2 linked regions of the Geminicoccus roseus DSM 18922 genome follow. The protein of the gene in region 1 interacts with the protein of each later gene in a pairwise test. Links are inferred from orthologs where the notes say so. Each region holds a gene or a part of one and is shown in the gene's direction. Other genes may lie near its edges.

Region 1 (3,234 bases):
GGAAGTCGGCCGGCGCGAAGTCGGCCGGGCCGGTCTCGGGCGACCCGAGGACGCTCTCGTCGGGGAGGGTAGGGGTGGTGGTGCGGGTCATGAGATCCGAGGAGGGCTGGGTCACTGGACTTCCCGACCGGCTGGGCGGACGGCGAGATCAACAAAGGGGGCCAGGCTCTTGGAGCGCGCGCCCCAGATCAACTGGCCGAGAAAGGCCAGGAAGATCAGGAACAGGGACAGGGCACCGAACAGCAGCGTCACGCCGGCGAAGACCACCGACGAGCCGGCATAGGAGGTATCGGCGAAGACCACCGCGGACACCGCAGCGAACAGCGTCAGCAGGAGGGTGACCATGGTCAACCCGCTCAGCCACATCAGGGGCGAGCGGGCGAAGGTCAGGATCGTGCGGATCGAGATCAGGTCGACGAAGACCTTGTAGATCCGCGAGAAGCCGTACTTCGAGGATCCATGCATCCGGGGATGATGACGCACCACGATCTCGGCGATCTTCGGCCGGGCGAGCGAGCTCATGGCCGGGATGAAGCGATGCATCTCGGAATAGAGCGGGATCTTCTTGATCAGGTCGGCCCGGTAGGCCTTGAGCGAGCAGCCATTGTCCTTGATCGGCACGCCGGTCACCCAGCCGATCAGCCGGTTGGCGACCTTGGAGGGCAGGACGCGCGACCAGTGGTCCTTGCGGTCCTTGCGCCATCCCACCACCAGGTCGTGGCCGGCCTCGATCTGTTCCAGGAAGCGCGGGATGTCGCGCGGGTCGTTCTGCAGGTCACCGTCCATGGTGACGAGCACCTTGCCGTTCGCGACATCGATCCCGGCCATCATCGCCTGGGTCTGGCCGTAGTTGCGGCGGAACTTGACGATGCGGACCTTCGGCTTGCCGTGCCTCGGCAATTCACTCAGCCGCTCGACCGTGCGGTCGCGCGAGCCATCATCGACGAAGACGAGCTCGACCTCCCGATCGATCGGGGCGATGGCATCACGGATCGCCTGGTACATCGGGAGGACATTGTCCTCCTCGTTGTAGACCGGGACGATGATCGACAGATCGACCGACATGACACTCCGTGCTGTCCAATGGCGGGCCCGCGCTCGGGCGGCCCTTGCGCAGGGTGTGTAGTCTGGGAAGCCTTCCATGAAAAGCGACACCTCCCCTCGTGCGCCATCGGGTGCGTCATTGACACCCAGGCGGGGTGCCGCGGACGCACTTCCGGCGCCGTCTGCCGGCCTGCGCGTGAGGAGAACCGGTAGGTTTCACGGAACGCCTGGGGCATTTTCCCGTTGGTAGACATCCGAAGTCGTCGCGGCGGTGCACCGGCCGCGACTCCAGGAGATGCCTTCATGAAGACCCATTCCACGAAGAACGACACCCCCTCGAACGTCAAGGCGACGGTCATCGAGCTGCTGAACAAGAACCTCGCCGCGTCCATCGATCTGGCGCTGCTGACCAAGCAGGCGCACTGGAACCTGAAAGGGCCCCAGTTCATCGCGGTGCACGAGATGCTGGACGGCTTCCGGACCCAGATCGACGGTCACGTCGACACGTTCGCCGAACGGGTCACGCAGCTCGGGGGCACCGCCCTGGGCAGCCTGCAGGCGGTCGCCAAGAACTCCTCGCTCGCACCGTACCCGACGGACATCTATGCGGTGGCCGACCACCTCAAGGCGCTGATCGAGCACTACGGCGCGGTGGCGAACATGGTCCGCAAGGCGATCGACGAATCCGAGGAAGCGGGCGATCCCACCACCGCCGACATCTTCACCCAGGCATCGCGGGATCTCGACAAGGCCCTGTGGTTCCTCGAGGCGCATGTCCAGGAGAGCCACTGACCAGGCTCGACCGGTCGGACCATCGGGATGCCGCAAGCATGGAAGAGCTTGGGGCATCCTTTCCGCCGCGCACCGGGCGGACGCTCCACAAAAAGGAACCGGCCCACCCCCTTCCGGGGGCGGGCCAGCCTCCAATCGTCCTGAGGGCTCATGCCCGTCGGAGTGATCAGCCTTTGTTGACGCTGTCGCGGACGCCCTTGGCTGCTTCGGTCACGTTGTCGGTAGCCTTCTTGGCATCACCCTTGACCTGATCGGCCTTGCCTTCGCTCTCGAGGCGCTGATCACCAGTGACCTTGCCGGCCGCTTCCTTGACGTTGCCCTTAACCTTGTCGGCGGTTCCGGATGACATCCTGTATTCCTTTCGAGCGTTGCTCACGTCAATACAACGTCCCTAGGGATGGTGCGTTCCAGTCAAGCGGCCCGAAAGCGGTCACGGACACGCGATCCCTTCATGACCGGCCGGAAATGCGACGTGGAGCAGGCAATGCCGATCCGGCGTGCCGGGAGCGCCGGATGGTTCCACCCTGGCGGTTCAGGAACTGGCAGGGCTGCGGGTCGGGAACAGGTGATACATGCCGTAATGGGCGAAATAGTAGAGGCTCCTGGCGAGGTTGAGCCCTTCCACCTCGCGATAGACCCGCCAGACATACCAAGCCGCCCGGATCTTGTTCCGGGAGACGGAGTTCCTGCGGACACGGTAGAATGCCAGCGGCTCTTCCAGCCGTTCGGCGGTCACACCCTGCTTCAGGATCTTGAGCCACAGGGCGTAATCCTGCCGACGCCGGATGTCGGGCATCAGCGGCCGGCCACATTTCTCGGTATCGAACATCACGGTCAGGCAACCAATCGTGGTCCGGTGGGCCAGGAGGTCCGCATAGGTGACGCTCGATAGGCCCTTTCTGACCTCCTCCGAACGCTCGCCGTCCTCGTTCACCGCCGTGTAGTAGGTGTGGCAAAAGGCGACGTCCCGCTCCCGCATGAAAGCCAGCTGCTTGCTGAGCTTGCTGGGCGCCCAGAGATCGTCGCTGTCCAGGAACGCCACATAGCGGCCTTGGGCGACGGAAAGCGCCGCGTTACGGCTCGCCGCCGGTCCCTGGTTCACTGGCGAGGCCAGGAGCCGGATCCGGGGATCGTCATCCTGGAGCGAGCGCACGATCGAGCAGGTATCGTCGCTCGACCCGTCGTCGGAAACGAGCAGTTCCCAATCCCGGAAGTCCTGGGCCTGGACCGACCGGATGCTCTCGCCGATGAAACGCGCGCTGTTGTGCGACGGCATGATGATGGAGACGGTGGCGTTCTGCGACACGGATAGGGAACCTCACGTCTCGGTGCGGCCAGTGATCGGGATAAGGATGCCAGGCATCTGGGGGAGGGAAGTGATCGTGACCCCGAGACGTT
Region 2 (3,238 bases), on another replicon or contig:
GGGGCGCCCTGCGAGTCTCCAACCGCCTGCACCAGCGGTGCGAACGGACCGGCCAACCCCGCCTTGAGCATCGACAGCACCGGCACGATGGTGACGAAGATCGCGGCGAACAGCTTGGCGACCTCCAGGATCGGCCCCCAGCCGAACTCGTTCGCGAGCCGGGCGCTCTTGGGCGTGACCAGCAGCGACACCACGGTGATCGCCGCCAGAACAAGGTCGCGGAACAGTGCCTGGGCCGTGATGTCGACACCCTCGACATGCAGGATCACCGGTCCGTTCCAGATACCGCTGACCAGCACCGCACCCATGATCGCGGCCAGCAGGACGAAGTTGATGCCACCTTCGAAGATCCGCTTGCCCCGAGGCGGCGGCGTGCCGTCCACGATCGCGAGCCGCAGGTCGAGGAGGTAGTAGGCGCCGAGGAGGATCGCGGCGGCCACCAGCATGGGCAGGAACAGATGCACGGTCGGCCAGAAGAACGGCACCCCCTTCAGGAAGCCAAGGAACAAGGGTGGGTCGCCCAGCGGCGTCAGCGAGCCCCCGATATTGGCCACCAGGAAAATGAAGAACACCACCGTGTGAACGCGGCGCGTCCTCCAGGCATTGGCGCGGATCAGCGGGCGGATCAGCAGCATGGCAGCACCGGTGGTGCCGGTGATGCTGGCCAGGCCGGTGCCGACCAGCAGGGCGGTCACGTTGGACCTGGGACTGCCGTCGAAGAATCCGTCCAGACGCAAGCCGCCGGCCACCGTGAACAGCGCCAGAAGCAGAAGGATGAACGGGACGTACTCGAGCAGCCCCACATGCGCCAATTCATACAGCGTTCCATCCATCCCCAGCGCCGGCACCATCGGCACGACCACCAGGGCGGCCCAGACCAGCGCGATCTTGCCGTAGTGGTGATGCCACGCCGACGGCGCCAGAAGCGGCATCAGCGCGATCGACAGGAGAAGCCCGACGAACGGGAACGCCCACCAGACCGGCAGGTCGGTGCCGACGAAGCCATGGGCCGTGACCCCGACCTCGGTGGCGGCGGCCAGGGCCGGTGAAGGAAGCATTGCGGCAAGGGAGAGGAGTGCGCTTGGCGCCAGGAGAGTGAACGGATTGCGGGGCATGCGTCGACCTTGGTTCGAACCGCGGCGACCATGCCAGCCCACTCCTTGAGCGACAACCGGGCCATCAAGCTCGCCGGCCGGAATGCAGAATGTCGAGGGAAGGATGACGAACCGCCCTACCAACCCCATATCCGTGCTGTTGTGCTGTCTCGGTGGTGCGGGAACCACAGGGGAACAAAGCGGCCATGCAAGCACTGCTGGGCGATTGTCCTTCACCCGCAACGGGGGTTATGGTCCGTATCGGACTGGAGCACCTCGGGTCTCCTCGGACCCCGGGAAGTCAATGTTGGCCCTGAACCGTGGGACTGTGAGACGACTATCGCGATGAGCGACAGAGACCAGGATCGGGACATCATCGAACACGGCGGGGTGGCGACCAAGTCGCACACCCGAACCGAGAAGCCGTCTCTCTACAAAGTGCTGCTGCTCAACGACGACTACACGCCGATGGAGTTCGTCGTGCACGTGCTGGAGAGATTCTTCCGCAAGAACCCGGAGGAGGCGATGCAGATCATGCTGCACGTTCACCAGAAGGGTGTCGGCGTCTGTGGTGTCTATACGTTCGAAGTAGCCGAGACGAAGGTGATGCAGGTCATCGACTTCGCCCGCCAGAACCAGCATCCTCTCCAATGTACGATGGAGAAGGAATGATGACGATGACGATCGACATCTCGTCGATTGTCCAATCCCCGGCCGCCCGGCCGGAGACAAGAGGGGTCATAGCGAGGGACGGCGGATCCTCAGCAGTCTCCGCGTCCGTCTCACCCCAGCCAGGCGAGTGACCCGAACATGCTATCGCGCAATCTCGAAAAGTCGCTGAGGCGGGCTCTGGCTCTGGCCAATGCCAAGCAGCACGAATACGCCACGCTCGAGCACCTGTTGATGGCGCTGACCGAGGACCCGGACGCGCTGGCGGTGATGAAGGCGTGCGCCGTCGACCTGGACCGGCTCAAGCTGGTGCTCGGCCAGTATCTCGAGCACGAGATGAGCGGTCTGGTGGTGGAGGCCGGCACGGATGCCAAGCCGACCGCCGGGCTGCAGCGAGTGATCCAGCGCGCCGCCATCCATGTCCAGTCCTCCGGGCGCCATGAGGTGACCGGCGCCAACGTGCTGGTGGCGCTGTTCTCCGAGCGCGAATGCCACGCCGTGTTCTTCCTGCAGGAGCAGAACTGCTCCCGGCTGGACGCGGTCAACTACATCAGCCACGGTATCTCGAAGAAGCCTGGTATGTCCGAGGATCGTCGCCCGCGCGGTGCGGACGAGCGGGACGAGGAGGGTGCTCCGACGGCACAGAAGAAGGACGAGAAGGACGCGCTGTCCCAGTACTGCGTGCACCTGAACAAGAAGGCGGTCGACGGCAGGATCGACATCCTGATCGGTCGCGACAGCGAGATCGAGCGCACGATCCAGATCCTGTGCCGTCGCTCGAAAAACAACCCCCTGTTCGTCGGCGACCCCGGTGTCGGGAAGACCGCGATCGCCGAGGGGCTGGCCCTGCGGATCGTCCAGGGCAATGTGCCTGAGATCCTCAAGAACTGCGTGATCTACTCGCTCGATATGGGCGCCCTGCTCGCCGGCACCCGCTATCGCGGGGATTTCGAGGAACGCCTGAAGGGCGTGATCAGCGAACTTGAGAACGATCCGCGCGCGATCCTGTTCATTGACGAGATCCACACCGTGATCGGCGCCGGCGCCACCTCGGGCGGGTCGCTCGACGCCTCCAACCTGCTCAAGCCGGCGCTGGCCTCGGGCGCCCTGCGCTGCATCGGCAGCACGACCTACAAGGAGTTCCGCAACTACTTCGAGAAGGACCGCGCCCTGGTCAGGCGCTTCCAGAAAATCGACATCCCGGAGCCGACTGAGGACGAGAGCGTCAAGATCCTGCATGGCCTGAAGCCGAGCTTCGAGGAGCACCATCAGGTCAAGTACACCAACAACGCGCTGAAGGCGGCGGTCAAGCTGGCGGTGCGCTACATCCACGACCGCAAGCTGCCCGACAAGGCGATCGACATCATCGACGAGGTCGGCGCCGCGCAGATGATCAAGCCGGAGGGCCAGCGCAAGAAGACGATCGGCGCCAAGGAGGTCGAGGAGATCGTGGCCCGGATAGCGCGGGTTCCGAT

What was found.
Region 2: the proteins of dps (region 1) and clpS interact in binary tests that used the Escherichia coli proteins (3 or more experiments, as listed by UniProt). The link is inferred for Geminicoccus roseus DSM 18922 from one-to-one orthologs.

Annotation. Positions count from the first base shown.
Region 1 is NZ_ATYL01000003.1:51,763-54,996, forward strand. Bases 179-3,091 are described here. They hold dps (DNA starvation/stationary phase protection protein Dps), read left to right. Parts: upstream 179-1,347; coding sequence 1,348-1,836; downstream 1,837-3,091. Other genes in these bases: GEMRO_RS0100260 (glycosyltransferase family 2 protein), read right to left, coding at 179-1,065; GEMRO_RS0100270 (CsbD family protein), read right to left, coding at 2,003-2,185; GEMRO_RS0100275 (glycosyltransferase family 2 protein), read right to left, coding at 2,369-3,091. Outside these bases: GEMRO_RS0100255 (glycosyltransferase), read right to left, coding at 1-91; more of GEMRO_RS0100260, read right to left, coding at 112-178; more of GEMRO_RS0100275, read right to left, coding at 3,092-3,142.
Region 2 is NZ_KE386572.1:4,768,142-4,771,379, reverse strand. The notes cover bases 186-3,102. They hold clpS (ATP-dependent Clp protease adapter ClpS), read left to right. Parts: upstream 186-1,439; coding sequence 1,440-1,766; downstream 1,767-3,102. Other genes in these bases: clpA (ATP-dependent Clp protease ATP-binding subunit ClpA), read left to right, coding at 1,905-3,102; GEMRO_RS0123555 (sodium:proton antiporter), read right to left, coding at 186-1,115. In the rest of the region: more of GEMRO_RS0123555, read right to left, coding at 1-185; more of clpA, read left to right, coding at 3,103-3,238. UniProt on the Escherichia coli protein: Involved in the modulation of the specificity of the ClpAP-mediated ATP-dependent protein degradation.